One region of the Clostridium sp. JS66 genome, then DNA from elsewhere that is predicted to be linked to it. Evidence: riboswitches for the same ligand, from Rfam matches in the RefSeq annotation. Region 1 holds a riboswitch; the other holds the start of a gene.

Region 1 (15,917 bases):
AACATTTTATATTATGGTTACGTCTAATTTAATATACGGAGGAAGCTCTATATATTTATATTTTAATAGGGTATATTTCTTGTACCCTATTAAAATGGCGTTTGACAAATTTAGAATTTTAAAAGTACATTTATTTTTTATTTAATTAACTAAAGGATTATTTTCAGGGAGGTCCCATTAATGAGAAAAAAATTTTTAATATCCACGTGTATTGCTTTGGGCATAGGTTTAGTATACATGCCATTCAAAGTAAGCGCTGCAGTTTTGTCCAAAAACACAAATTCTATTGAAGCAAAGACATATTCTATAATTTATAATAAAGTTAATTTTCATACTATATCACAAGATGAGGCTCCTAGTGATTTAATGAAAAAAATCGAACTTTATAAAAACAATGAAGGTTTTGTTTCTTATACTGACAGCTCTTCTAACAAGTCCTATATAGCTGTTATGAGTGGAGAAAAGCCTACTTCTGGTTATGGAATCACTGTAAAGGCTGTGGAAGATTCTGAGCAACAAGTAAATGTATTAGTTGAAGAAACTTCTCCAGATAATAATGTTGCATTGTCTCAAATAGCAAGTTATCCTTACACTATAATAGAAGCAGATGTTCCATTGCACAATATAACAGTAAAAAATTCTGACGGAAAAAATTTTAGCTATTATGATATTCAAAGAAGCTTTCAGCCTATAATTGGTATATCTTGGGCTTCAGGTAATTTAAAAAATATATATAAAGAAAATAATTTTATATTTTTAGAAATTCAAAATTCTAATGGAGTATCCCAATTCTTCTACCTTAACGATAATGAAGAAAGTGAAAACAAAATTAAAGATTTAAAGTTAAATAGTAATGTTACTATTAAATATGCATTAGGAACTCCACAAAAATATAATAATAATTCTTCTTTCCCATTAACAGAGATATTACTCCCTGTTGATAAATCTTCCTTTACTGACTCAAAATGGCAAGATTTAAATTTCCAAAAAAACTTAGACAAAAATATGCAATTGACATTGTATTATGATAAAGAACTTGCAAAAGAAAATGTAAACAATACGAATATATATGTAGTTGATAGTGATGGAACTAGAATTCCTACTGAAGCATCTTTGTCTGATGATAAAAAATCTATAAGAATTATTCCTTTGAAACCTTATGTTGCTAATCAAACATATTATCTATTTATAACAAGTGATGTTACTTCTAATATTAAGGTTTCTAATCAAGGCTACAGAATGCAATTTCAAGTATCTATTCAATAAAAAAATGAGTACTTATAGAACTCTATAAGTACTCATTTTTTATACTGCTAATATGCTATTATGAAGCTTTTCACTACTTAACTCCTGTTGATCCAAATCCGCCTTCTGCTCTCTCACTTTCAGATAACTCTTCTACTTCTAATATGCTAACTCTAGTTATAGGTTTAACTACCATTTGAGCTATTTTCATATTCTTTTCAACTTTAAATGGAATTTTTCCATGATTGATAAGTATTACTCCAATTTCACCTCTATATCCTTCATCTATAGTTCCTGGAGTATTTAAAACTGTTATAGAATGTTTAAGTGCTAGACCACTTCTTGGCCTAATTTGAGCCTCAGTATTTCTTGGAAGTTCTATTTTTATACCTGTATGTATAAGTGCAGTTTCTAATGGAGGTATAACAATTTCTTCTATAGAGAATAAATCCATACCTGCATCACCTTCATGAGCATACTCTGGTAATTTTGCCAGTTCATTAACCTTTATAACTTTTACTTGTATTGTACTTTCATTCATTGCATTTATCTCCTTAATCATATATTTTGTGACATTATTTATTTTATCAATTATTAGTTATACTGCCAAGGAATCTTGTAAAAATAGTTAGTAAAGTATAAAAGTACACGCTATATATAACCTAGCGTGTACTTTTTACCTTACAAAACATATGCTATTTAAAATGTTTTTTCTTCATTAACTTTCAAATCAACATCTTCCAATTTTACAACCTTAGTATTATGTTTCTTTTTGTATCCTAACCATAATACTAAAAATAATGGTAATCCTATATATGATGAAGTTACTCCTTTCCAATCTATTGTATCTGCTTGAAAATAAGTTAATCCTTGGCCTAAAATAACTACTACGCATAATACCAAGGCTATTATTGGACCTAATGGAAATAATTTAGCTGTATATTTTAATTTACCTAAATCACGTCCTTGAGCCACATAAGCTTTACGGAAACGATAATGGCACAACGCTATGCCTACCCAGGCAACAAATCCTGCAAGTCCTGAAGCTGCTACAAGCCATACATAAACCGTTGTTTCTGCATAAAGACCTGTTAAAAAGCAAAGTGATGCTACTATTGTAGTTGCTATTAATGCATTTACAGGCACTCCTCTTGAATTAAGTTTTCCAAAGAATGCAGGAGCTTTTCCATCCTTAGCCATTCCATATAAGGTTCTGCTTGAAGCATACATTCCTGAATTTCCAGCTGATAGTACTGAAGTTAAGATAATAGCATTCATTAACGATGCTGCAGCTGCAATACCAGCTCTTTGAAATACCATAGTAAATGGACTAGTCTGAACACCTGCATCTGTGTAAGGAATTAATGCTCCAACTACAAATATTGTTCCCATATAGAATAGCAAAATTCTCCAGAATATTGTATTTATCGCCTTTGGTATATTTTTGCCAGGGTCTTCACTTTCACCAGCAGCTACACCAACAAGTTCAGTTCCTTGAAATGAGAATCCTGCAATTAAAAATATTAGAAAAATTGATTTAGGTCCACCTACAAATGGTGCTTCACCAACTGTAAAATTCTTGAATCCAACATAATGTCCGCCTATTATTCCATATATAGTTGCAATACCTACTATCAAAAATACAATTACAGTAGCTACTTTAATACCTGCAAACCAAAATTCTGCTTCTCCATATGCTCTCGCTGATAAAAGATTAAGCACAACTACTAATGTAAGGAATATAACACTCCATATAACAGGTGGAACTCCTGGAAACCAAAATTTCATAAGCACAGCACCTGCAACCATTTCTGTAGCAACAGTAATAGCCCAGTTATACCAATAATTCCATCCCATAGCAAATCCAAATGCTGGATCTACAAACTTTGTTGCATAAACACTGAAAGAACCTGAATCTGGCATGAAGGTTGCCATTTCTCCTAAACTAGTCATTAAAAAATATACCATAATACCTATACAACCATATGCAACTAAAGCACCTCCTGGACCTGCTTGTTTAATTGTATCTCCCAGTGCTAAAAATATTCCTGTTCCAATGGCACCACCCATTGCAATCATGTTAAGATGTCTTGCCTTTAGAGTTCTTTTTAATCCACCTGACTCCTGCTCTTTAATTTGATTAACTTGTTCCATTTTTCTCCCCCTTATCGGTAATATTCTCCGATAAGTGAAATAACTAAGATAAAAAATGCTCTGAGAACACACTCAGAGCATTAAAATACGTATTTAATACATATTAATACATGAATGATAGCTCTCCACAAAATAAACTTTGTGACAGTCCTGTACATATTCTATACAAAGCCCAACTATATAGCATTAAAGCATCTGCTATAAGTTTCGGCAAAATTTCCTTTCAAACTGCTTCATAGTACTTACCTCTGCAGTGCTACTCTTAAATTTTGCGCCTCTATCTCAGTTATTCACTTATAATTAACTATTATACACTAAAACTTATAATTAGTAAATACATTTTAAATGTATTTACTAATTATAGTAATATATTTCATATTAAGTTAAATAGTTCATAAACCAATTACTAAAAATATATTATTTCTTAGGTGCTAATATCATAATCATATTATTTCCCTCTAATTTAGGTGACTTTTCAATTACTGCAGTATCTTCTAATTTAGAAATAAATACATCAAATACCTTACTTGCCAAATGAGTATAATTGTTTTCTCTACCTCTAAATCTAATGGATACTTTCACTTTATTATCGCTAGATAAAAACTTTTTAGCATTATTAGCCTTAATTTGTATGTCATGTTCTTCGATATTAGGTCTTAATCTTATCTCTTTAATATCAACAACCTTTTGATTCTTTTTTGCTTCTTTTTCTTTCTTAGATTGTTCATAAAGAAATTTATTATAGTCCATTATCCTACACACTGGCGGCTTAGCTGTTGGAGAAATCATTACCAAATCTAATCCTTCATCTCTAGCACGATTTAAAGCTTCATTAGTTTTGATAATTACACTTTCTTCTTCACCCACCAATCTAATTTCATTTTCCCTAATACCTTCATTTAAATTAAAATTTTTATTAATAATACAACACCTCCATAATTTTGAATCTATAATTTATTATTATTTTTATCTGATTAAATTAAGAAAATTTCCATACTGAGCTGTACTTTGCATAATAGCATAATTATTATTATATCCAATATTTTGATTAACTTGTACAACTATATTTGGATTAATTTCCACTGCCTTAGCAGCACTGGTTATTTTTTTACCAATTCCAGTATACCCTGAAAATATATTTTTTACTTTATCAGCATCATTTTCAATTGCCTCATTAAGTTTTTTCTTATCAATAGATAAAGTATTATCTTCATTAACAGTTATTCCTATACCTTTTAATCTAGCTTCATTTCTTTTTAATGCACTTGTTGATGCTTTTAATATGTTGGAATCGAAATCATTATTTTGTATGTCACTGGAAAATTTATTATAGCTATTTACAAAGTTTTCAATACCCTTTTCTATCTTATTGGCATCACTTTTAACTTTTACATTAATTGGAGTTGTAGTGCTTTCCTTAAGATTTAAATTAACTTTTCCATTATCTAAACTTATATCATTTGTTTTAGATGTATAGTTTACCCCATTTACATTATAATTTGCATCTTCAGCTGTCTGAACTTTATTACTAGTCCCAGATGCAGCTGCTGCATTACCAATCTTGTCTACAACTTCAAAAAAATTACCTTTTCCAGTCTCCTTTGAATCAATTTTCATATACATTAAATTAGTTTTAGAATCTTTTACTATTGAAGCTTTAACTCCTGCATCAGAATTATTTATAGCATTAACCATACTATTTAAAGCTTTTTCATTGTTGTCACTTGCATCTACTTTAAAGGATATATCCTTAGTTTGTCCATTGTGATTTATTGCAAAAGTGTTATTTCCTACATTAAACCTTGCTTTATCATAAGCATTAATCTCATTGCTCTTATTACTTTGATATTTAGCAATGTTTTTAACTTCTACACTATAGGTTTTATTTAATGCCCCCTCTTTTGCTGAAGCAGAAACCTTTTTATCATCACTAGAAACAGCAGTTTTGGATTGAAATAATCCATTGTTACTTTCATCTACTAAATTTTTACCTCTAGTAAAAAGCTCCGAAGCATCATTTTTCACTGTAGATACTGAATATATTTTGCTAGAGGAATTTTTAATATTATAGTAATAATCACTATTATTTGTTTTTATACTATTGTATGCTAAAGAAAGATCATCTAATGTATTATATTTTCTAACACTACTTGTATCGTCTATCATAGGAATGTTTTGGTAATTCCAATTTAAACCATTAATCATTATAATCCTCCTCCACGGTATAATATTCCAAACTCATTATTTATATTATCGCATACTTTAAGGATAATTTATATAATTTTATCATTTTTTTCTTACTTTTTTGAAAATAACAAACTTATGTAATTAAATTTAGAAAAAACAGCTTTGGAATTTCCAAAACTGTTTTTTTACAAGCTTATAAACTTTATCTTTAAATACTTATATATTTTTTAGCTAATAAAAACTTTATCCTCTTTTGTATCTATGACTATGATCTTTTTATTATCTACATCTCCAAATAGTACCTTATCAACAAAGTAAGGTTTTATTTGCTGTGATACGATTCTTATTATTTCCCTTGCACCATATTCTAAAGATAATCCTTTACTTGCTAACCACTTATAACACTTTTCTGTAACCTGTATTTTTATATTTTTAGTTTTTAACTTTTCTTCAAATTCTCTTATAGTCTTTTTAGCTACTAAAAGTGCCATATCCTCATTCATTTTATTAAACACTATGATATTATCTAACCTATTTCTAAACTCTGGAGAGAAAAATCTTTCTATTTCTTTATCTATATTTTCATTTTCTACAGTTCTTCCTCCAAATCCCATAAGAGGTTTTCCAATAGATCTAGCTCCTGCATTAGAAGTCATTATAAGTATTACATTTCTAAAATCAACCTTTTTTCCAGTACTATCTGTAAGAGTTGCATAATCCATTAACTGCAGTAATACATTTAAAACATCTGGATGAACTTTTTCAATTTCATCCAGCAGCAGTACACAATAAGGATTTTTTCTTACTGCATCTGTAAGAAGTCCACCTTCTTCATAACCTACATATCCTGGAGGAGCCCCAATAAGTCTTGCCACTGTATGCTTTTCTTGATATTCACTCATATCAAATCTTATAAGTGGAATATTTAATGCCTTTGACACCTGTTTACATATTTCTGTCTTTCCTACACCTGTAGGTCCCACAAATAACAGATTAGCCACAGTTTTATTTTCATCATTAAAACCTGCACGAGATTTTTTTATAGCTGTAACTATAGATTCTATTGCTTTTTCTTGGCCAAATATTTCCTTTTTTATCGTTTCATCTAAGTTTTTAAGTATATCAGCTTCATCTACTGACACAGTTTTTTCAGGTATTTTAGCTATGGATGCCACTATTTTTTCCACATCCTTAGCCTGTATTTCAACAGTACCTTCCATATCTGAATGAAGCTTTACATAAGCTCCTACTTCATCCATAACATCAATTGCTTTATCTGGAAGATACCTGTCTGTAATATACTTTGCTGAAAGCTCCACTGCAGCTCTTAAGGCTTCTTCTGTATATTTTACATTATGAAATTGCTCATAACTTTCTTTAAGTCCGTCTAATATATTAAAGGTATCCTCTATAGAAGGTTCCCTTACTTCGATTTTTTGAAATCTTCTTGCTAAAGCTTTATCCTTTTCAAAAACCTTTTTATACTCATCATAGGTAGTAGAACCTATAAATTTAATATTTCCTTTAGCTAAGAAAGGTTTTAGTATATTTGAAGCATCTACAGAGCCTCCTGAAACTGCTCCAGCACCTATTATAGTATGAATTTCATCTATATAAACAATGGCCTTTTCTTGTTTTTCTAAATTCTTAAGCACATTTTTTATTCTATTTTCAAAATCACCCCTGTATTTAGTTCCAGCCAAAAGAGTTCCCATATCCAAAGAATATATCTTACTTCCTTGAAGAAGCTTTGGCACCTTATTTTCTACAATCATTTTGGCTAATCCTTCCGTAATTGCAGTTTTGCCTACTCCAGGTTCACCTACATGAATTGGATTATTTTTAAGTCTTCTTGAAAGCACTTGTATAGTTCTATCTAATACATCTTCTCTTCCAATAAGAGGGTCTATCTGTCCATTTCTAGCTCTTTCTGTAAGTTCCATAGTGTACTGACTTAACGAACCCTCTTCTTGTCTTTCATGGTTCTCTTCATAAACATCTTCTTCTATCTCTTCCAAATCAAATTCTGAAGCACCATGAGTTATATACTCTAACATATCTAATCTTTGAATTCCCTGCTTCTTTAAGAAATAGCTAGCATAGCTTTCTTCTTCGTCATACATAGCTACAAATATATCACCTAAACCTATAATTTCCTTTTCTGCTGATAATACATGCTGTCCTGCTGAAGCCACTATATTGCCTATTCCAACAGTTTCTGTTGGTTCTCCTTTTTCTATCAAATCCATATTATCTTTAAAATATTTTATTAAATCTTCTTTTATATATTCTACATTACCACCACAATTTTCTATTATTTTTTTTCCTTCTTCAAAAAATAAGGAAGCATATAAAATATGTTCTGGTGTAAAATATTCATGTTTTGAATATTTCGCTTCATTATATGCAGCTGTAATGATTTCATTTACTATAGTATCTAATTTCATTTTTACTCCTCTTCTATACTAAATTTTAATGGAAATCCACTTTCCCGTGATGCACTCATCGCTTGTGTCACTTTAGTAGCCGCTATATCATAGGAATATATACCTGCAATTCCTATGCCACTCCTGTGTACATCATACATAACCTTTGTAGCTTCTACTACAGACTTCTTAAAAATTTCTATTAAAATTTTTACCACAAACTCCATAGTAGTATAATCATCATTGTATATAATTACTTTATACATTTTTGGTTTTCTTATTTTTATTTTTGTATCTTGCTTTTCAATAGTTTTCTGACTCATTTATAAACAACTCCAAAGTTAAAATTATTATACCGTTAGGTATAAATTAAGTTTAGTCTAATTTTGTTTAATTATTCCTACTGCTACTCCTATAATCCTTGCTCCTTCATCATTAATGCGAATAGGTTCATATTTCTTATTTTCAGGCATAAGGTATATTCCTTCTTTTTTATTTACAAACCTTTTTAATGTAGCATTTCCATCTAAATTAACTGCTACAATATCTTTGTTTTGAGCTGTATATTGTTTTTTGATTATTACGTAATCTCCATTATCTATATCCGCACCTATCATACTGTCTCCTCTAACTTTTAATATAAAGCAATCCTTCATACCTTTAAGCCAATAAGTTGGAACATAAAAAACATCTTCAATTTCTGGATTCATGAGTATTGGTTCTCCTGCTGCTATATCACTATATACAGGTAACTTTTTTAATTCCTCTTCACTATATTTATATTGCGAATCTGAATCTTTTACTATTATTTCAGAAATATTATTTATATCTCTAGATAATTCATAATCTCTTCCATGCTTTATGTCACAATACTTAAATGATTCCATAGAATACTCAATCCTTTTCTTTTCTACATAATTTTCATATCTTTTAGTAAATATGTGCCCTTTTACTTTTGATGGTAATCCTAAACTACTAGCCTTACGTGATTTTATTAACCACCCATTTGAATTTTTGCAGTTATCCTTACTAAGTACATAAGTAGTACTAGAATAAGTCTCATTGCTATTTATCTCTCTTACAAGCTCTAATTGCACCCTAGTTAGGTTTTGACTTTCATCTACTATAACATGAGTATACCTTTCATCAATAATATTTTTGCACTGCTGCAATGCTATTAATGCCATATCTTCTAAATCAATTAAATTTTTTTCTTCAAGCTTTTCATTGTATAAATTCATAATTTTAAAAATAGCTTTTCTTATATCAGAGTTTTTCATCAACCTTCTAGGTCCCTGTATTTTACTATTACTTCTTCCTATTCTATCTGCATCTTGATACTTCTCAAGTGTATTATAATTACAACTTTTAATCCAACTTATTTCATCTATAATAAATTCTATATACTTATTATTCAATATCTTTATTTTCTCATATGACTTTTTAACATCTTTTATGCACTGAACTAATATCGATTCCTTTTCTTCTTTACTTTCTATTAAATTATAATTACTATATTTTTTGTCATAATGAAAATATTTATATACAATGTCCTCTATACTATGTATATGCAATTTATCATCTAACTTTGAAAACAAGGTTATATAATTAAATTTAGTATTTTCTTTTGCTTTATCATACATTGTTTTTATATCTTCAATTTGTGTACTATCTCCAGCAATCATCAAAATTCTATCTTTATCATATAAACAATAGTAGTTTTCTAAATACACGCTTCTATACACTGCTGTTGTAGTTTTTCCCGAGCCTGTTACTCCCTTTAGTAAATTATATCCTAACGATTTATTTTCAACTAATTTTATCTGTGCTGCATTTAATTCCATAACCACACCCCCTTGTATAGGAATAACCTTTAATTTAAGTATATTATAACTTAAATTGTTGTGTTATGTTATAAATATTTTATTAAAAATAAAGTAACTGCCGCAAGCTAAAGCTCTAGCTGCAATTATTCCTCAATAATTATAAATAATTCCACGAAAATGTTTATAAATATAACAAAAATACCAACATATACATAATGTTTTCTTCATTAATACATGTTGGTTTTCATGAATTATTTGTTTAAATTCAATTTTAATATTGATTACATTTTCATATGTATTACAAAATAAACTCTATTTACTCCCTGCCCCTAAAGTATATAGACAACTCTTTAGGATCTCTGACTAATATTTTTTTACCTATAAATTTAAGCATACCACTTTTTTCAAATCCCTTCATGCATCTTGATATAGTTTCTCTTGTGCTTCCTAACATATCTGCTAAATAAGTAATGCTTATATTCATATCAATTAATGTTCCTTCTTCCACTTCAACTCCATAATCTTTACACAATTTCCACAGCTTTGCTGAAAGCTTTTTATCCATCTTTATAGGTACAGTATTTTTAAGCTGCCTATAAAGCCTTCTAATTTTTCGTGCCATGGAATTTATTATAGTTCTTGTCAATTGAAAATCTCCAGCCATAATTTCTAATAAATCTTTTTTGTAAAAGCATAAGATGCAACTTTCCTGAAAAGCCTCACAATTTATAGATGCAGGCAAGTCATCAAAGATTACTTCATTAACAAAATCTCCATCACCTAAAATATAAACTACTCTTTTTTGTCCCTCTTCTGAGTTTCTGTACATGGTTACCCTTCCATGTAAAACTAAATATATTTTATTAACCTTCTGCTTTTCGTAAAACAAAAGTTCTCCTTTTTTGAGCTTCACTTTAAAAGCCTTAGCTTTTAACAATTCTAAAGTTCTTTCATTTATGCAATTAAAAATTGATATTTGATTAAAATCTTGTTCTGTGGCTTTAATCATTATTACTTCAACCCCATACTTTTAATTTATTTAAATGAAATTCTCTTTTCTTAATTTTATTTTAGCAATTTTACATACATTTGTCAGTAACTTATGTTACAAAAATATGCTTAAAAGAACGGACATCAATGCCCGTTCCTTAAATTAGCTTATTACCAATAAATATTATCTTGTATCTCCACTTTATCTCCTAATTTTACATCTTTTAATGCCCATTTCTTATATTCCTGATATCCAGTTCTATCTATGATGTATCCAATATGTTCTTTACCTAATGGTGCATCTTTATCAATATATTCTTCTATAAAATCATAAGTATTCAATACAATTTTTATTATGCTTTCTTCATCTATCCATTTAGCAAAATCCTTAGCAAGTCTCGGGTTCTTCTTACCTGTTCTTCCCATTATAACTAGCTTAAAGTATTTTTCATCACTTCTTGTCCAGGCACCTGTTGGGCATTTACCAACACATTCTCCACAGCCAATGCACTTATCATGATCTCTTACAACTTTAAAATTCTCAAAACGTAATGCTCCTGTTGATCTTTTTTTACAATTCTTAACACAAGCTTGACATCCTATACATCTGTAACTGTCATATTGTGGCTCAGTCATTCCTATAATTCCGAAATCCTGCATTCTAGCTTTTACACAATCATTAGCACATCCTGTAAAAGCAATTTTTACATGACGATCATTAGGAAAAATTGCTTTTTCCATTTTCTTTGCAAAAGCAGATGTATTATAATTACCAAAAGGACAGACACTATTTCCTATACAGGCAGATACATTTCTTGTACCAGATGAAGCATAACCTGTATTTGAATCAACTTGATTTATTTCTAAACCTTCTATTATAGGTTGAATCAATTCATTTATTTTGGGAATATTTCTCATGTCTATTCCAGGTATTTCAAATCCTTGTCTTATAGTTATATGAACAGTTCCATTACCATATTCTTCAGCAATTTTCTGTAATATTTCAAAATGCTTTGCTTCCATATGTCCACCTGGAACTCTTACTCTTACCGCAGTCTTTCCTCTTTCCTTTGTAACTCTAAATGCATTCTTTTTCAACTTTTTTGTATTAATATCTATAGACATAGTTATCCCCCCTTTAATCCATTAAATGTTTAGCCTTAGTATAGTTAAACACTGGTCCTTCTAAACAGATATAAGTATCATCCATTTTACAGTGTCCACACTTACCTAGACCACAGCACATTTTTCTTTCATAGGAAACCCATATATTTTCTTCTTTGATTCCTCTTTTAAGAAACTCAGCTATAGTAAACTTTATCATTATTGGAGGTCCAACAGCCACCACTTGTGCTTCTTCTATATTTTCGATTTTTAAATCTTTAATATACGTAGTAATCAAGCCAACATTACCAGTATATCCTTCTTCAGCTTTATCTACAGTTACTGTAACATTTACACTTTCGCTCCACTTTTTTAGTGATTCTCTGAACAGTATATCGTCTGGTGATTTAAATCCAACTAAAAGATCAAGGTTCTTAACTTCATCTCTGTGTGCTGAAAAATAATCTACAATTCCTTTAACCGGAGCTAGTCCAGTTCCACCTGCAGCTACAATAACTTCTTTTCCCTTGTATATATTTACATCAAACCCATTTCCATAAGGTCCTCTCATGAAAAGTGTGTCTCCTGGGAAAAAAGTATGAATAACATCTGTAACTACTCCCACACGTCTGATTGTTAAATCTATATATCCTTCTCCTATTTCACAGACAGAAATTGGAGCTTCTCCATATTTAGGTATAGAAACCTCAAAGAATTGGCCAGGCTTTACATCACCTGTAAATTCCATTCTAAATGTATAATCAATATCTGTATGTGGAGTAATACTAATTATCTTACTAGCCTTTGGTAAATATATATTCTCCATTTACTTCACCTCTTCCATAGCATTGTTTAATTTATTTATACAATTGCAAAGTGAGATATACTCTGGACAGGCATCGTCACATCTCCCACAACCTACGCACATGTGATAACCAAATCTCTTCTTAAAGTCATAAACCTTATGCATAACTTTAAATCTCATTCTTTCACCTTGCTCTTTTCTAAAACTATGACCACCAGCCATATCTGAGAATCCATCTACTTGACAAGAAGCCCAGACTCTTCTTCTTTCTCCAGTCTTTTCATTATCCTTGTAGAATATATCCTGCATTGTAAAGCAAGCACAGGTTCCACAGACTGTATTGCATCTGCCGCAAGCTATACATCTTTGTGAATACTCTTTCCATCCACTCCAACCAAATACACTTGTATCTAAGTTTTCAGGAACTTTTACTTCTTTTTCGTTAGATTCTATGAATTTTGGACTTACTTCAGACTGTTCAGAAGCCTCAAAATATCCTTTAAAGCTTTCATCTTTACATTCAACAAAAACTTGTCCATCTACTACTTTTACAAATAAATCATATTCCTCTGTTTTATTACTTCCCATACTTGCACAGAAGCAGTTTTCAAAGCTGTTTTCACATTGCATAAGTACAAATTTAACTTTTTCTCTTAATCTCTTGTAATATGGATCTTCAGCACCATTCTTTAAATATATTTGATCTAATCTCTTAACAGCATGTATATCACAGCTTCTTAAGAATATTAACGCTTTCTTATCTTCTACTTTAGGTTCTGTTACACTATCTTCTGTAAAGTAGAAGATAGTTTGTGTAATTGGAAGAATAACTTCCTTTGGTGAAAAATTAGACTTCTTATTAAATTCTATTTCCTCAACCTTATTAACTTGTCCATACCTAACAGTATCTGTATCTGAGAAGGTACCCTTACCTTTTAAAAGTATAGGAGCATAAACCTTATATTCATCTCCTATTGCGGTTAAAAAATTATTAAACTTTTCTGAGTTTAACTTATATCCCATATTGATCCTCCTTATGTTACTTTATTTTAATTATCTAAATTCTTTAAGATTTTTTGTTAGATATATACCAATAAGCTATACCAACAAAAATCATTCCACCAACAATATTGCCTAAGGTAACTGCTGATAGATTATACATAAATCCATTGATGGATACTGCTGCTTTGTGTGGAATCATTAAAGCTATTGAAAGCAACGTCATATTTGCTACACTATGTTCAAAACCTGAAGTTATAAATGCAAACAAACACCAAAATACCATGATAAGCTTTGCAGCTTCATCCTTTAATTTGAAAAAGCACCATACTGCTAAACACACTAGAATATTACATAAAATTCCTCTTACAAATAGCTCCATATATGGTGCTGTCATTTTTGCAGCTGATGTTTTTAAAATAAATTCAGCTGTAGTACCTTTCCAAAGTCCTGATTGTACAAATAGTGCTGCTAACACTACTGAGCCTAAAACGTTTCCAATATAACTAAAAACCCATATGCCCCAAACTGAACTCCATGGGACCTTTTTCTCCAGAGCACCTATTGGCATAATCATGTTATTACCTGTAAATAGTTCTGAACCAGCGGCTAATACTAAACTTAATGCGATTCCAAAAGAAACTCCCATTGCAATTTTAGTAGCTGGCGCATTTACAGAGGATAGCAGTCCCCCTACCGTAAATATAAGTATAATTCCAAAACCTACAAACATACCCGCTAACGCCGATGCAATCAAATACCTGCTCTTACTTTCCTTTAAAAATGATGCCTTTTTTACTGCAGCTCCACTAAGTTTGTTAATTTCTTCGCTAAACAAATTTACCACCCTTTCAAATTTTTTATACTGTATTACATATCAACATAATTAATTTGTATAAATTGTGGGCTTACTTCAAACTGCTGCTTAGACTCACAAAGTATAATTTACAGTTTTGCATTTTTATAGTGGGGCGAAAGCATCTTGGTGTATGTTATTTCCCATCCCCCACTATATGATAAATATATCACAACTTCTTTTTAAACTCTGTGACGTCCATCACGTTTGTTAATTTTTTAAGCTTTACTAGTAGATGGGGAATTTTTTGATCCCATTTTAAATAACCATAAAATTATTAATGACATTGCAGCTAATGCTGTGAATACTAAAAAGCCTCTTGAAAATCCACTTAAATTTGCACCAGTTTTATCTATGAATGATGCCATTACAGGTGGTATTACAAAGCCTCCAAAGGCACCAATTCCTCCAACCCATCCTGAAGCTCCTCCTATTGCATGTGGAACTTCTTTTGGAAGTATTTTAAATACAGCAGCATTTGTTACACCCATTCCAACTGCTAAAAATAAAATTCCTATTATAGCTATTGGTAATGAACTAGCAATAACCATACAAATAGTTCCTATAAGCATTATAAAAATGGATACATTAGAAACTCTTTCGCCTCCAAGCTTATCAGCTATCTTTCCACCATATACTCTTACAACAGATGTAGTAATTGAGTAAACTGCAGTTAACACACCTGCCATTTTTATATTTAGTTTAAAGAAACTCATCCAGTAAGTAGGTAACCAGCTTGTTAGAGCTAAAAATCCTCCAAAAGTTGTAAAATATATTAATACTAGTGCCCATGTCTTCCAAGTCCTTGCAGAAATCATTAAACTTTCACTTACTTTATCATTTGGAAATAATTCTTGACCATACTCTTTTGATGCTATTCGTTTTGCTTCACTTTTTTCTACTCCAGCATCAATTAATTGAAAATACCATGCATTTTTGCCTATAATACAATACGCTATAGTTCCTATTATTAAAAATATTAACCAAGCTAAGTAAGAACCTGATAACCCCAATAATGGCAGTGCAACATTAGGTAGTAATAATGTAAATATTCCTGGTGCCAGGTTTCCAACACCTCCATATATTCCCAAAGCCGCTCCTTGTTTACTCTGAGGAAACCAATAAGATGCCTGGCTAACTCCAACGGAAAATGTTGCTATACCACAGCCAGATAATGCTCCAAAAATTAATAACAAAGAATAATACTGACTTAAATTTTGTTTGAAAAATGCCATAATTATGTACAAACCAGTCATGCCAATTATTGAAAGTCCAAGTAATGTGATAAAAGGTTTTCTTCCACCATTTATGTCTACCCAAGCTGC
Region 2 (15,917 bases), 2.1 Mb from region 1:
TATTTCCACTGCTCTTGTTTCCATGACACCAGCTCCTAAGCTTGCCATTTCCATCATTTCTTCATAGCTTATATAATCCAACTTCTTTGCATTAGGCCAAACCCTTGGATCAACACCATATATTCCATCTACATCTGTGTATATTTCGCAGGTACAATTAAGCTTTGCAGCTAATGCTACAGCAGTGGTATCTGAGCCACCTCTTCCTAAAGTTGTTATATCTCCATTTTCATTCATGCCTTGAAATCCAGCAACTACTACTATTTTTCCATCCTTTAAATGATTCTCTACATTTTGAATCTCTATATCAAATATTCTATTTTTAGTATGAACTCCTCCTGTTTTTATTCCAGCTTGGAATCCTGTTAATGACACTGAATCATATCCACTTTCTTGAAATACCATAGATAGTAGTGCAATTGTCACCTGCTCTCCAGTTGATATTAACATATCCATTTCTCTCTTATTAGGATTATCAGAAATTTGTTTTGCCATATCTATAAGCTTATCTGTGGTCTTACCCATAGCAGAAACCACCACTACAATGTCATTACCTTCCTTTTTTCTTTCTATTACTTTCTTTGCAACAGCCTTTATTTTATCTATAGTTCCTACGGATGTTCCGCCATATTTTTGTACTATTGTAGCCAAATTCATTACCCCCTTCATTAAAATAATATATCGTTTCTAATAATATCTTCATAAGTTTCTCTTTTTACTGCTATTTTTGCTTCACCTTCTTTAACAAATACTACTGCTGGCTTAGGTATTCTATTATAATTGCTAGACATGCTGTAATTATAAGCTCCAGTAGTTAGAACTGCCATAATATCTCCTCTTTCAACTTCTGGAAGTTGAATTTCTTTTATTATTATGTCTCCAGATTCACAACACTTTCCTGCAATAGTATATATTTCACTATTTTCGGAATTAACTTTATTTGCAACTACAGCCTCATATTTTGCATCATATAATGCTGTTCTTGGATTATCTGCCATACCTCCATCTATAAAAACATACTGTTTACCACCATAAGTTTTTTTAGTACCACCTACATTATAGAGAGTAGTACCTGCATTAGCAATTATTGATCTACCTGGTTCTATCATAACTTTTTTAATATTTAAACCTGATTTTTGTGATTCTTCTTTAAGTATTGAAAGCATGTTTTTAAGACAACTATTTAAATTAACAGGTTTATCTCCTTCAGAATAATATACTCCAAAACCTCCTCCTAGATTTAACTCTTCAGTACTAAATCCACATTGATTTTTTATTTTTTCTAAGAACTTAATCATATCTGATACTTCTGAGTAAAATGATTTTTCTTCAAAAATTTGAGATCCTATGTGACAATGAAATCCCTTAAAGTTTACACTTTCACTATTTTGAAATCTGTTTATAATTTTACACATATCTTCATCAAATATAGATTCTCCAAATTTTGAATCGTTTTTTGAAGTTTGGATATATTCATGAGTATGAGCTTCTATACCTGGATTTACTCTTAATAAAACATCAACTTTTTTATTTAAGCTTTTACATAAATATTCAATTACTTCTAATTCATTTCTATTATCTACTACTATTCTTCCTATTCCTGCTTCAATAGCCATGCTTAATTCGCCTTCTGTTTTATTATTCCCGTGCATATAAATTCTACTTACAGGAAAATTTGCTTTTAAAGCTGTATAAAGTTCTCCACCAGATACCACATCTAAACTCAATCCTTCTTCACAGATAACTTTGGCAATTGCCAAATTCAAAAATGCTTTAGATGCATATATAACTTCACTTTCAATACCTTCTATTTCAAAATTATTTTTAAATTCTCTGCAAGTGCTTCTAACTAAATCTTCATCTACCACATATAGAGGAGTTCCAAATTCTTTTGCTAGTTCAGTGGTATCGCATTTTCCTATTTCTAAATGTCCTTTACTATTCACATTCATAGTTCCAAATAATTTCATCTTATCTTCCTCTTTTCATTAATTTTAAATATGTAAATTTTTGCTTAATTATCAATATATTAAATTTGTGTAAAATAAAAGCAGCTGTGAGCAAAAGGTACTCTCAACTGCATGTACAATACAAAGCCTTTTGCCCCAATATGATAAGCACTTCTTTAAAAAATCGGGCAATTTCCTAAAGACAGTACTATACTTGTTCAGCATAGTCCCAGTATACAAACATTAAAGCTTGTAAACTTCGGCGGATGACCCTTTCCTGTATTTTAAATATACATTACTTATGACAACCGCAACCTCTGTACCATATTGTATATATTAAATTTAGTGTTTTTTGGTAAATAAAAAACAGTTGTGAGCAAAAGGCACTCACAACTGCTGTGTATCACAACAAACCTTTTGCCCCAATATGACAAGCACTCCTTTAAAAAATCGGGCAATTTTTCAAAGACAGTACTATACTTATTCAGTATAATCCCAATACATAAAACTAAATTTTATGTATTTCGGCGAGTGTTCCTTTCCTGTAGCCAGTACTTATAACAACCGCGGCCTCTATGTCACATTGTTTATATATTCGTTTTTTATTTTCATCTGGTATACTTAGGAGTTTAACAAATTATATTCACTTAGTCAACTACTTTTTTTATATTTTTGTATATTTATACTTTTATTTCATTTTTAATATATGCAAATAACCAGCTATTTACTGGGTTTCCACAGATATCTTTAAAATTAAAAAACAAATATTTTTATATTTCAATCTTTCGCAATATAAAAACCTTATTTACACCTTATAAATCAAACGTAGTTTTAAAAACTACGTGTTATTATATTGGTATTTATAGCATTATTAAGTATTTTTAAGAAATTCATTAAAAAATAATTAATTAGCTTTCATTTTCATACTTATTCTAAATTGAAATTTTATGTATTAGTTATATAATATATATAATGACACATAATAAAGTTATACATTAAATTTAATTAAATGCAGTGAAATTTAATTTAATTGGCATTTATGCATGGATTTAATAGATACTTTCAAGCTTATTATATGGAGGTAATGTTATGAAAAAAATTTTTAGAGAACCTGTTAATGGTTTTACTCACGTATTTGGAGCCGTTGTATCACTGGTAGGGTTGATTTTGCTTATAGTAAAAGTTATATTTTCATCCCCATCCATAAGCGGTCTTAAACTTACAGGGGTTATAATATTTGGATTAAGCTTAATATTTTTATATACAGCAAGTTCTGTTTATCATTTAGTAAATTCTTCAGAAAAAGTAATTAAATTTTTAAGAAGGTTAGATCATTCAATGATATTTATACTTATTGCTGGAACATATACACCTATATGCTTAATCGCTTTAAGTGGTACATTAAGATGGGTTTTATTTATCACTGTATGGTCAATGGCCGTAGCTGGGATACTATTTAAAATGATATGGTTTAATCTCCCTCGCTGGATATCCACTTCATTTTATATAGGTATGGGATGGCTTGCAATCTTTGTTATATCACCTATTTCTAAAGTTCTTTCTATAAGTGGAGTAGCATGGCTGGTACTTGGTGGTATATTCTATACTGTTGGTGGCATTATATATGCTGCTAAATGGCCAAAATTGAACTTAAAGTTATTAGGATTTCATGAAATATTTCACATATTCGTATTACTTGGAAGTTTTAGTCACTATATATGCGTTTTAAAATATGTTATATAAAAAACAAGTGTTGAATTAATTTATCTTAATTCAACACTTATTTTTTTATTAATCTTCATATGATTCCTTGTGATATTATTTGTGTATACATTCTCTCATAAATGCTGCATATGATTTTTGAACCATAAAAAGTTTCTCCAACTATTCTCGCTTTTTTAGATTTATATTCCAAACTACATCTTGTATAATATCTAAAATACTCTTTTAATTCATTTATGCTGCCAACACTAAACTTATTACCAACCGTATTATCTTTGCTTAATATTTCTCTATGACATTTAGTATCTGATAAAATTACTGGAAGCCCACAATTTAGTGCTTGTAAAACAGATACTGATAACTTTTCAGATTTAGATGAAGATATAAAAATATTTGCACACTTTAAAAATTCTCTTAAATTGTCAACCTTGCCTTTTATCACAATACCTTCACTATTATACTTTTTACACTTCTTTAAAAGTGGTTCATATCCAAGTAAAACAAGAGTTGCAAAATTTGAAATATTAGCTCTTTGAAATGCATTAATTATTGTAAGAGGATCTTCAATTTTACTCATTGATGCAATTGAAATAAAAATTCTCTTTGTAGTATCTAATCCCAGCTTTTCTCTACGTCTTGCTATTTCTAATTTATCTACTGGTGAAAAATATATTTCGTCTACTCCATTTGGTATGTTATAGGCATTAACATCATAACTTTCTTTTAATTTTCTTCTTAAGCTATATGAGGATACAATAGGACAATTCATTTTAAATAGATATTTAACATATCTCTTATCTCTAATTTTTCCTATTATTTTACCCAATGCCGTAGTATACCCTTCATATGGAAAATTGCAAATTGTACTGCAATGCTTAAATTTGCTTAAATACTTTACAGCAAGTATATCAGAATCATATCCTATGGTGTGTATAATATCTGGCTGCAGCTCTTCACAAGTCACAGCCAAAATCCTTTTCCCTTTTAACCACAATTTTGTTCTTGATAAACCTAAAGAATAAATATCAATTTTTAGCCTTTCAAAATCTTCATATACACTATCTTCAGGTTCCTTTAATAAAGTAATAATTTTAGGTCTAAATTCTCTTCTATTAATGTTTCTCAATATATTATATAGCTGATTAGTTATTTCAGATGCTCCAAGATTTGAGACTATATACAAAATCATTTTTGACATATTTTATAAGTCTCTCCTTCATTACCTTGCTAAATATACCTTTCCAAATCATATTTACATAACCCTTTTAATTACTTACTTTACTATAAATCATGGTAATTTGATATTATTCACTTTTAATCACACCTTATTTCATTTTTGTCTTAGTATAATTTATATTACATTTCAATAAAAACATTCCTCAAAAACTCAATTTAATCTTTTAGTAATACACTATAGTTCTAACTATTTCACTATTCTTTTCACCTATACTAGTAAATTTAAGTATATTCTGTAATTCTTCATTGCCTTTTGTTACTGCCAATAAATCACCTTCACTTAAATTAAAATTCTTACCGCTATTTTCATTAATTTCTACTTGTCCACTCACACAATAAAATACTTCTGTTAGCATAGAATAATCTTTACTTTGTAATTTTTCTAGTATTATTTCTTTAATTTCTTCTCTACTAATCTCAATAGCTTCCACTTTTCCACTACAGCCCTCAGCCATCATTAAATTGAAATCTGTTACTTTTCCATAACTCTTGGTATTCCAATCTCCACTAAAGCTGTCCTGATCAAATTTTTTTAATACTATATTATGATGATTTTCATGATTAAGAACAAGTTCTCCTTTTAAAATCATTATTATCCTGGATATCCTCGGTAAATGTGTAAATGTAGATTCCTCTATTTGAACCTTTGCAGAACTCAAACGCCATTTAAAATTTCTTTCACTATATACAGCTTCCTTTGGATAAATTAAAAGCTGAGTTGTTGTCCCTCCTGACCATTCACTGGTTTTATGGTTTTCTTTTTTAATAATTTCATAAATCATTATATTTATCCCCCTATTCATATATACTGCAGACTATGCTGCAAAAAATTTATCCAATAGACACCATTTCTTATGTATAAATCTAAACAATATTTATATCAAATTTAGACTTTATCTCAAATTAAATTTTAAATATTAAAAACATCATTATAAAAACTTTTTTCTTCTTTTATTTTAGATATTTTATCTAAAATAATTGGAATTCCACATTTTATATTTTCTGAATTAGCTCTTGATATACTTATTTTTAGAATATTATCATTGAAATAATCCTTCAAATAATTTTTTTCTACATCTTCTAAATATATATTACTACTGTATCTAAGCTCTTTAATAATATTACTTACATTTACATTCTCTATTAATTCAATACAAGCAAAAAATCCAGTATCAGGTACATGACATTTTAAATAAGGCATATTTGCCTGTGCTAATTCTTTTTTTACTAAATTCATTCTTTCAGAATAAGTTTTTCTAATTTTTTTAACATGTGCTTTAAACATACCACTTTTTATATAAATTTCCAAGGCTCCTTGAGATAATACTGAAGTGCTTAAATCTGCCCACTTCTTATATTCTTTAAACACATTTGTTAAAATTTTAGGCAATACTACTGCTGCAATTCTAAGCCCTGGTAGTAATATTTTTGAAAAACTTTTTAAATATATTACTCTTGAGGAAATATCATCATAATACATAGGGTAAGAATTGCTCTTAATTTCTAAATCAGCAAGGTAATCATCTTCTATTATGTATACATCGTATTTTTCTGCCAGTTTTAAAATTTGTTTTTTTTCTTCACTAGAATAGCTTGTTCCTAATGGATTATGAAATCTTGGTATGGTATAAAAACACTTTATATTACAATTTGCAAACCTTCTTTCAAGTTCATCTAGATTTATACCTTTAAAGCTCCTCTGAATACCAATAATACGATCACTGCTAAATTCTAATGATTTCAATGCACCATTATAGGTAGGTTGTTCTACAAGCACATTATTTTTTCCATTAGGAAAAGGCATGTTAAATAAAATATTTATTGCTTGTTGAGAACCAGAAGTTATAAAAATATTTTCTTCACTGCAAAATATTTGATATTCTTGAAACTCCCTTTTAAGTACACTTACTAAATTGGGAAGTCCTTTAGAATCTGAGTAATCAAAAAGGTTTTGCTTATACATGTCTATTGCTTTGTTTAAACAGTGTTGAAATTCCTCATAAGGCAATATTCCTTTATCTGGAGCTGCTGAAGAAAAGTTTATTATGTCAGTGTACAAATTTCTATTTAATTCATCATTATTTTCTACTAAATAATATCCACTTTGTGGTATTGAATATACTACGTGTTCCTTTTCCAGCTCAGCATAAGCTCTAACTACTGTTGCTTTACTGCAATTAAAATTTTCAGATAACATTCTCACTGTAGGAAGCTTTTGTTTGTATTTCAAATTTTTGTTTTCAACTTCACTTATTATGTAATTTACAATATCATTATATTTGCTCATTTACACACCTCCCTCTGCATTTTGTACCAGTACAATCATTATTTTCATCTATTGTATTATATTTAATTATATTTTACACTTTAATTGTACCACATTAAAGTATTATGGAAGGTGATGTTTATGGATAATTTTGAGTATATTCAAGGTGGAAGTGAACTGTTAGATTTAATACATCCATTATGGAAAAAATTAAATAAACATCATGAAAATAAATCTATTTATTTTAAATACAAATTTAAAAACTTCACATTTAAAACTAGAAAAAATAAATTTATAAGTAGTGATAATATAAAAATAAAAGTAGATTTAGTTAAATATAAAAATTCATATATTGCATACTGCATTAGCACAATAAATAAGGAACTTACTGGAGAAATTGATTCACTTTATGTTGATGAGACATATAGAAATCTAGAAATTGGTGATAAGTTAATGACTAGATCCCTATCTTGGTTAAATAATAATAAGGTAAAAAGAAAAATAATAGGAATATCTGCTGGAAATGAATCTGTGTTTAAATTTTATAAAAAATATGGATTTTTTAAGAGAACTATTACTTTAGAACAAATTTCTTAAATTAGGAGGTACTAACATGCTTAATGAAATAAAAACACGTAGAAGTATAAGAAAATATCTTAATAAACCTATAGAAGATGAAAAAATTATTGAATTACTTGAAAGTGCAAGACTTGCACCTTCTGGCAGTAACACTCAACCTTGGCATTTCATTGTGGTAAAATCTGAATCCATGAGGAAAAAATTAGCTGAAGCATCCCACAATCAAAAATGGATGCTGTCTGCTCCTGTTTTTATTGTATGTGTTGCAGATATAAATTGTAGAATAAAAGAAAGCACACATATGAATTTAAACGAAAATAGCGCTGAAGAAGAAGTTAAACAAATAATCAGGGATACTTCTATTGCTATAGAACATATTGCTCTTCAAGCTACCAATTTAAATTTAGGTACTTGCTGGGTAGCATGGTTTACTCAAGAGGACATTAGGCCAATACTAAATATACCTTCTGATAAATATGTAATCAGTATTCTTACTGTTGGGTATGCATATGAAGAACCTAAACCACGTCCAAGAAAAAAACTTGAAGAAATAGTGCATTATGAAAATTGGTAAAGTCAACATTAAAGGAGGTAATAAATTTATGTACATTTTACTTTTAAAATATATAAAACCTATTGAAGAAGTTGAAAAAGCATTAAATTCTCATATAAATTATTTAGAAAAATATTATTCTCTAAAAAAATTTATATGTTCTGGAAGGCAAAATCCACGAACAGGTGGAGTTATACTATGTAATGCAGAAAGCCTCAGTGAAGTGAATGAAATAATAAAAGAAGACCCTTTTTGCTCACAAAAGATTGCTAATTATGAAATAGTTGAATTTTTACCTACAAAATATGATGAAAGATTTAAATGTTTTATAAGTGAATAAAAGGAGGCTATTTTATGATAAAAAAGATGAATTTTAACCATATTCCTGAAATACAAAGAATAGATAAAATATGTTTTAAAGCTAGTGCTCCAAGAAGAACTGAAGGAATTAAAGCTTATATAGAAAAAAGTAATAGTGCTAGCATTGTATATGAACTTAACAATAAAGTTGTAGGATATAATTTCATACACACTTGGGGGAATTTTGGATGGTTTGGTAGTTTTGGTGTCGATCCTTTATATCGCGGGCAAAGTATTGGTAAAGAATTGCTCAATTATACAATAAAATTTTTAAAAAAAGATGTAAAAGTTCAAAATATTGGTCTGTACACCATGCCTGAATCCAGTTATAATGTGGGATTGTACATGAGTATGGGATTTAAACCACTTAAACTTTCTTTAAACATGAAAAAAGAACTTGATGATTGTTGTAATCATTCTTACTTTCCTAAATATGAAATAACAAATATAGATGTTTCTAATGAATCAAATTATTTAAAACTGAAAGAAGCTATAAAAGCTCTTTCCAATAAAATATCAAATGGTTTGGATTTATCTTCTCAGCTTTACTTAATAAAATATAAGGATTTTGGAACTGCTTTTGTATTAAAACAAAACGATGAAATTAAAGGCTTTGCTTTGTGTCACCGTAAAAGCATAAGGGAAAATACCACTGATTGTTTAGAGATAATCCTTCTTTCCATAAGTTCTGATGTTAACTATAAAGATGCTTTAGATTCCCTACTATATCACTGTATGAAATATGCAAAAAGTATAAATTACAAAAGCATATCAATAGATTGTACTACTTACAACTATGATATCTGTACTTATTTGCTTCATAATCATAAATTTAAAATAGAGCAGCCTAGACTTATTTTAATTATGGGAAATGAAAACTACATTAGTGATTTCAATGGTATCATTCTGTGCAGATGGGCTGGATAAAAATCACCAATTACAACAGTGGTTTAAGGTAATTTCTATTAGTTTACTCATTGGTTGAGATATTTTTTTATCTTTATGATAAATAAGTTGGGTATGGAAATCATTAGATGACTTAGAAAGTTCCACTCCTTTAAGATTTCCTTGCTCAATTTCACTTTCAACAGTATAAAATGGCAAGAATGATATTCCAAGACCATTCATGACACACTTCTTTGTAGCTTCTATGCTTGAAAATTCTAATGGATTTGCATATTTAATTTTCTTTTGTTTTAAATAATTTTCAAAAAATATTCTAAAGCTGCATCCCTTTTCACTGAATATAATAGGCTCTTTTGATCTATTATTTTTAGCATTTGGATATAAAAAATTTAAATCTACTTCTGGTGCTGAAATAAACATCATCTTCTCATCTTTTAAATTTCTAATCACTAAATCCTCATCTTTAATTTGCTGTTCAATAGTAAAAATAACATCTAGTTCACCATTGTGCAGCCTTTTTCTTAAATCACTACAAATTGAATTTTTTAAAATAATATTTACTTTAGGAAAAGTTCTTCTATATTCCTTTAAAATTTCTCCTAATCTATATATAGATAGAGACTCCCCAGCTCCTATAACTAAATTACCAGATATACAATTACTGCTTTCTGTTATATTCTTAATTTCCTTATAAAACTCTAACATTTCTCTTACTTTAGGAACTAATCTTCTCCCTACATCAGTTAAAACAATTTTCTTACCCAAACGATCAAATAGTACTATACCCAGTTCACTTTCTAATATTTGAATATGAGATGTTATAGTAGATTGGGCATATCCCAAATGCTCAGCTGCTTTTGTAAAACCACCTAATTCAGCAATAGTTATAAAGGTCTGTAATTGACGTATTTCCATTATTTTTTAGTGAAAAATGTATTTTTATTATACAAACTCACTAAATGGTCACTTCCTTCCTATAAATTTTATTTTTTATATAGTTAATCATAGTATGTATATTCTATAACTATCGTTGTAAATATATCATATTAACAATTCTTATTACAATTTATAAATCTAATATCATCAACTAATAAGTAAATTCCATTTTAACAAATTCTCCATAACCAATAGGTGTATCTTTTTTATAAGTATCTACTACTCTAAATCCTGCCCTTTTATAACATTTAATCGCTCTTTCATTAAAAGACCGAACTTCTAAAACAATTTTCTTACCTGGATATAATTTACTACACTGTCGTTTAACTATTTGCATTAAATCATTTCCTAATCCTTGTCCACATACACATGGTTTTAGTCCAACTCCAATAAGAATATATGTACCTTTATTTACTAATCTTATATACCCATATAAAATATTTTGATCATCAATTATAGCATTAAATTCATTTATTCTCTTTTTCTCTATTGTAATAGCCCATTTTTCATCAGATATCCTACTCCACTCTGGATAATTATATATAGAATATTCATCATTATATTTCCAATTACAAATTTCTTTTGCACACACTTCTGTAAGATTTGTAACTTTCAACTTCATTACCTTCACCTCAAACTAACATATTTTACAACGTACCTGCTATTTCTCTATTACTATATAAGTAATTTTTTACTAATCACAATGGTATTTTCTTATTTCTTTTGCTCACATGGTATACTTTTCTAATATCATATTATCATATATTTAGATTATTTACTTCGATTATTTCAATTTTACTGATAATACACTTCAATGTTATACTCTAACCATGTTAGATCATGATCTTCACATAGCATAATAAATTATTAAGGAGATGTTTTACAATGAAAAAAATATTGTTACTTTTAGCCAACGGATTTGAAGCAGTAGAAGCTAGCGTTTTTACAGATGTGCTTGGATGGAATAAACTTGAAGGTGATGGCACTACAACTTTAGTAACTGCAGGAATGAGAGAAAAATTAAAATGTACCTGGAACTTCACAGTAATTCCTGAAATGCTATTAAGCGAAGTAAATGTAGAGGAGTTTGATGCTCTTGCTATTCCAGGTGGATTTGAAGAAGCTGGCTTTTATGAAGATGCTTTTAGTGAAGATTTTCTAAATTTAATAAGAGAATTTGACAAGGCAGGTAAAATAATAGCCTCCATTTGTGTTGCTGCACTACCTATTGGAAAAAGTGGAGTTTTAAATGGTAGGAATGCCACAACCTATAATTTAGGTAAAAGGCAAAAGCAATTATCTAAATTTGGGGTAAATGTTATTCCTGATAAGCCAATTGTTATAGATAAAAACATAATAACTTCCTATAACCCTTCCACTGCTTTTAATGTAGCTTTTAAGCTTTTAGAATTACTTACCTCCAAGAAAAATTGTACTAATGTAAAAAGCTTAATGGGATTTTAATAAATTTTTAAAAGAATATTCTAATCTTCTAGATAAAAACTAGGGACTTTTGAAAGACAAAATTTCAACAAAAAATCTTTCAAAGTCCCTATATAATTATCACAAAATTTTATTTTACATAATCATCACTATTTATTTCTTGTCTGGAAACCTCTTTTCCATCCACATAAGTAACTTTATATGCCTTTGCTGTGCATATGGTTTTATTACCTTTATTTACTGTTTTAACATTGTTTACAAGATCATAAGTCTTATCATTTGATTTTGAATTAGAGTAAATATTAAAGGTTATATCTTTATCCTTTACTACACATTCTATATATATGGGATAATCCAATGTATTTTTAAACTTATAATCTATATTGCCATAATCCACAGTCGCATCCATTCCAAGGCCTACATAACTAACAGGCATATTGTGATGGTCTCTTTCTGTTGGTGTTATACCTGCTCTTACTATAGCGTTATGAAGGGTACTTGATACTTGGCATACTCCTCCACCTAAACCAGATTCTAATTTGTCACCTACAATAACAGTTGCAGCTTGATATCCTCTTTTTTCTGTTCTTTCTCCTACTATATCATTAAAACTAAATTTACCCTTTGGCATTATGGTAGTTCCATCTAAAGCCTTTGCAGCTACATTAATATTATTAACTCTATTATCTGATGAAGAAGAAAAGTTTGTGGTAAAGCTAGATATTTTAGTATCGATTTTTTGTAAATCTGATTTTTTTGCAGAAGGTTGTACTTTTTTCAATGAAGCATTAACCACTACATCCTTAATGGCCTTGTTGCTAATTCCTTCATCAATATCCTTAATGAGCTTGTCTTTATCTAACTCTTGCCCATCTTTTTCTGCAGTAATCTTAAATTCATCATCTTTATCCTTAGTTATCTTAGCATCTACTGGTTTTTTATCAAATTGCTGTTGAATTTTAGATACAGTATCTTCAATTTCCTTTTTATCATAATTATACTTTAAGCTAAACTGCTTTTCCTTAGCACTTCTTATAATTTTATATTTATCATTAGTATTACCTTTGTCTTTTCCATATTTAAAGGCATCTTTTACAGTATCCTCTATATTATAATTTATGTTTAGCTTTGAATAGTTTATTGTATATACTTTATCTTCAATTTTAATCACTATATTTTTCTTAAATATTTCATTTACATAGTTACGCTTTAATGCAGCTACAGCTTCTTCATTAGTCTTTCCACTTAACTTTATACCTTCTACTTTAACCCCTGGATATATAAGCTTATCATACTTATTAACCCAAAAATGTATCCATGATATACGTATAATATAAATTAATACAGCAAGTATACACAAGGACCTTGCCATTTTCTTCTTATTTATCTTCAATTTTGGCTTTTTAGCACTTTTACCGTTATTGTCCATACTTTCTACCATCTATTACTACAATTCCTCCTACAAATTAAAAATCAATTGAGATGGAATTTTACTGAAAATTATAGGTAAAATTCCATCAAATTATATTAATTTCATTAATATACATTATATTATACTACTATTGGACAACTTTTTCTTTAAGTTTATTGAATTCTTTTGTTGAAGGATATCCTTTATTTAAACTTAAGCCCTTTTCTATTGATTGTAGTGCAGCTTTTTTATCCTTGGCCTTTATTTGCGCATCTGCTAAATAATACCAATAAAATCTTGCTTCAGGCATTGTTTTTACCTTTTGTTCATAGTAAGGTACAACTGATTGTTTGAAATAATTATCATAAGAATCTTGTGCTGGAACAAAAGCTTTTCCATCCCATTTCAAAACATCTACTTTATAAGCCTCTCCAGTATCATGCATCCATGTAGATATAGCTTTTGAATTTTTTCCTGGAATACTTAGTATATCTAACTTAGAATATTGCACATCTTCATTTGAAATTTTATTTAACAAATTATCTTTCAATTTGTATACAGAAAGCTGTGCTAAAGTTCCTCCAAGTCTCTTACTAATAAGCACTTCATCTTTGCCATCTCCATCTATATCTGCAGTTATAACTGATTCTATTTTATATCCTTCAATGGGCTCATCTAAAATTTTAGTCCAGCTTTTTCCTACCTTCTTCAAAGCTATTATATTTATTTTTTCATTTTCTCCATCTAATTTGTAGGCACTTATAATCTCACTTCTGCCATCATTATCTAAATCTTTTACAAAAACATTATCAACTTCTTTTGTAGTTTCTGTAATTGCTATGTGTGAATTTTTAGGCAAAAATTCTTTAACTATATTAACATAATTTTCTTTGTTTTCTTTCGCCTGCAATAAATTTTCTTCATTTTTCAAGGTAGTTGCCTTAGTAGGTGAATTAGTTATACCAACCATACCCAAAGCTACCAAAATGCAAATTGGTATTGCTGTCCATTTATATGATGTTCTTTTAAAATTTTTTATCATAATTATCCTCCTCTTTATATTTGATTCACTATTTATTATTCCTGTGGTTCCAGGAATCCATTTATTACGAGAAACAAAGCTTGCTAAACTTATAATTGTTTTTCCATATTGTTTTTGTTCTTCATTTTCTAAATGAGATAGTACATAAGCGTCACAAGCTAACTCACAATCTTCCCACATTTTATGAAAAGAAAACCATATTATAGGATTAAACCAATTAACTACACCGCAAAATATCATTACCCAACTTGTAAATACATCTTTTCTTCTAAAATGTGAAAGTTCATGTAGAAAAATAAATTTTTTTTCTTCAAAAGAAAGTTTGTTTATTAAATCTGGGTTAATTAAAACTTTAGGTTTAATCAATCCAAAAAGTGCTGGTGTACCTACATATCTATCATAAACAATTGGTATAAATTTAGAAATCTTCATAATAGATTTGCATTTTTCGAATACTTTCATTGTATTTGGCTCTTTACAAATAGGTTGTTTATTTACTTTTACAAAAAGTAATCCATTTATGAAGAATATGACAATTGATGCTAAAACAACTCCTATAATCCATACTATACTTGCTATATTAAAGTAGTATTTAAAATCCTTATCCTTTGTTTCTTTCAAATCACTTTTTGTTTCCGTTTTAGCTTTTGAAACTTTGTTGCTATTTTGGGTATTATATTCCTGATCATTGCTATTTTTTAGTAAACTTTGAGATATTTCAACCCTTTCAGTTACCACAACCATATTAAATTTACTTAGTGGAGTTTCAAATCCACTAGGTACAATCAACCTTATGATAAGTAAAAACCAGATGTAATACTGCCATGTAACGTTGATCTTTGTTTTAAATAGCTTTTTTACAATTAAAATTATAATTGCAATTACACTAGCTGTAGCTGATGATAAAGCCACCATTTTAAATACAGAAGAAAGCTCCATAAAAAATCACCTCCTTCTATTTCTTTTTTTCATCTAATATTTTTTTCAATTCTTCTATCTCTTCTCCTGACAATTTTTCATCCTTTAAAAAATTAGAAATTAATAAGTGTATTGAACCATCATAAACTTTTTTAATAAAAGACTTCGTTTCCACTCTCTTACATTCCTCTTCAGATATCTTAGGAGAATATAAATAGAAAGGTTCAATCTTTTTTACTTCAATGGCATTTTTATTTACCAACCTGCTAATAAGAGTATGAATGGTCTTAGGGCTCCATGAAATGTACTCTTTTAAAGTTTCAATTATTTCACTGGAAGTAATTGGAGACCTCTTCCATAAAACTTTCATCACCTCCCATTCTGAATCTGATATTTTAGGCATTTCCTTCAACATTTTCCCCTCCTTTCCGTACTACAAATGTAGTCTTTATTTTATAATTTCATACTACACTTGTAGTCTCTACTTGTCAATACATTCTATTAAATTATTTTTGTTTCTTTTTATTAAATGAATTCCAAATTTTAAACTACAGTTTTTAAAATAATTTATTGAACATTAAAGGGATTGAAAGTAA

The links. A riboswitch is a leader RNA that binds a small molecule or an ion and turns the genes downstream of it on or off. The one in region 1 is predicted to bind lysine.
Region 2: another riboswitch for lysine. It lies ahead of lysA (diaminopimelate decarboxylase); the one in region 1 lies ahead of Q6H37_RS22520 (amino acid permease).

The regions. Positions count from the first base shown of each region.
Region 1 is NZ_CP131467.1:4,889,478-4,905,394, forward strand. Features, by position in the region: gene Q6H37_RS22510 (protease complex subunit PrcB family protein) at 181-1,266, shown strand; gene dut (dUTP diphosphatase) at 1,340-1,786, opposite strand; gene Q6H37_RS22520 (amino acid permease) at 1,945-3,399, opposite strand; lysine riboswitch at 3,510-3,687, opposite strand; gene infC (translation initiation factor IF-3) at 3,817-4,275, opposite strand; gene fliD (flagellar filament capping protein FliD) at 4,366-5,604, opposite strand; gene clpA (ATP-dependent Clp protease ATP-binding subunit ClpA) at 5,814-8,033, opposite strand; gene Q6H37_RS22540 (ATP-dependent Clp protease adaptor ClpS) at 8,036-8,335, opposite strand; gene lexA (transcriptional repressor LexA) at 8,393-9,856, opposite strand; gene Q6H37_RS22550 (Crp/Fnr family transcriptional regulator) at 10,155-10,847, opposite strand; gene asrC (sulfite reductase subunit C) at 11,000-11,947, opposite strand; gene asrB (anaerobic sulfite reductase subunit AsrB) at 11,967-12,758, opposite strand; gene asrA (anaerobic sulfite reductase subunit AsrA) at 12,759-13,760, opposite strand; gene Q6H37_RS22570 (formate/nitrite transporter family protein) at 13,804-14,574, opposite strand; gene Q6H37_RS22575 (MFS transporter) at 14,811-15,917, opposite strand, start outside.
Region 2 is NZ_CP131467.1:2,836,285-2,852,201, reverse strand. Features, by position in the region: gene Q6H37_RS13370 (aspartate kinase) at 1-651, opposite strand, end outside; gene lysA (diaminopimelate decarboxylase) at 669-1,970, opposite strand; lysine riboswitch at 2,108-2,278, opposite strand; lysine riboswitch at 2,374-2,534, opposite strand; gene trhA (PAQR family membrane homeostasis protein TrhA) at 3,039-3,692, shown strand; gene Q6H37_RS13355 (glycosyltransferase) at 3,748-4,869, opposite strand; gene Q6H37_RS13350 (HutD family protein) at 5,072-5,689, opposite strand; gene Q6H37_RS13345 (PLP-dependent aminotransferase family protein) at 5,818-7,194, opposite strand; gene Q6H37_RS13340 (GNAT family N-acetyltransferase) at 7,315-7,770, shown strand; gene Q6H37_RS13335 (nitroreductase family protein) at 7,787-8,326, shown strand; gene Q6H37_RS13330 (YciI family protein) at 8,355-8,645, shown strand; gene Q6H37_RS13325 (N-acetyltransferase) at 8,660-9,592, shown strand; gene Q6H37_RS13320 (LysR family transcriptional regulator) at 9,596-10,486, opposite strand; gene Q6H37_RS13315 (GNAT family N-acetyltransferase) at 10,659-11,129, opposite strand; gene Q6H37_RS13310 (DJ-1/PfpI family protein) at 11,393-11,971, shown strand; gene Q6H37_RS13305 (VanW family protein) at 12,081-13,391, opposite strand; gene Q6H37_RS13300 (M56 family metallopeptidase) at 13,510-15,342, opposite strand; gene Q6H37_RS13295 (BlaI/MecI/CopY family transcriptional regulator) at 15,359-15,733, opposite strand.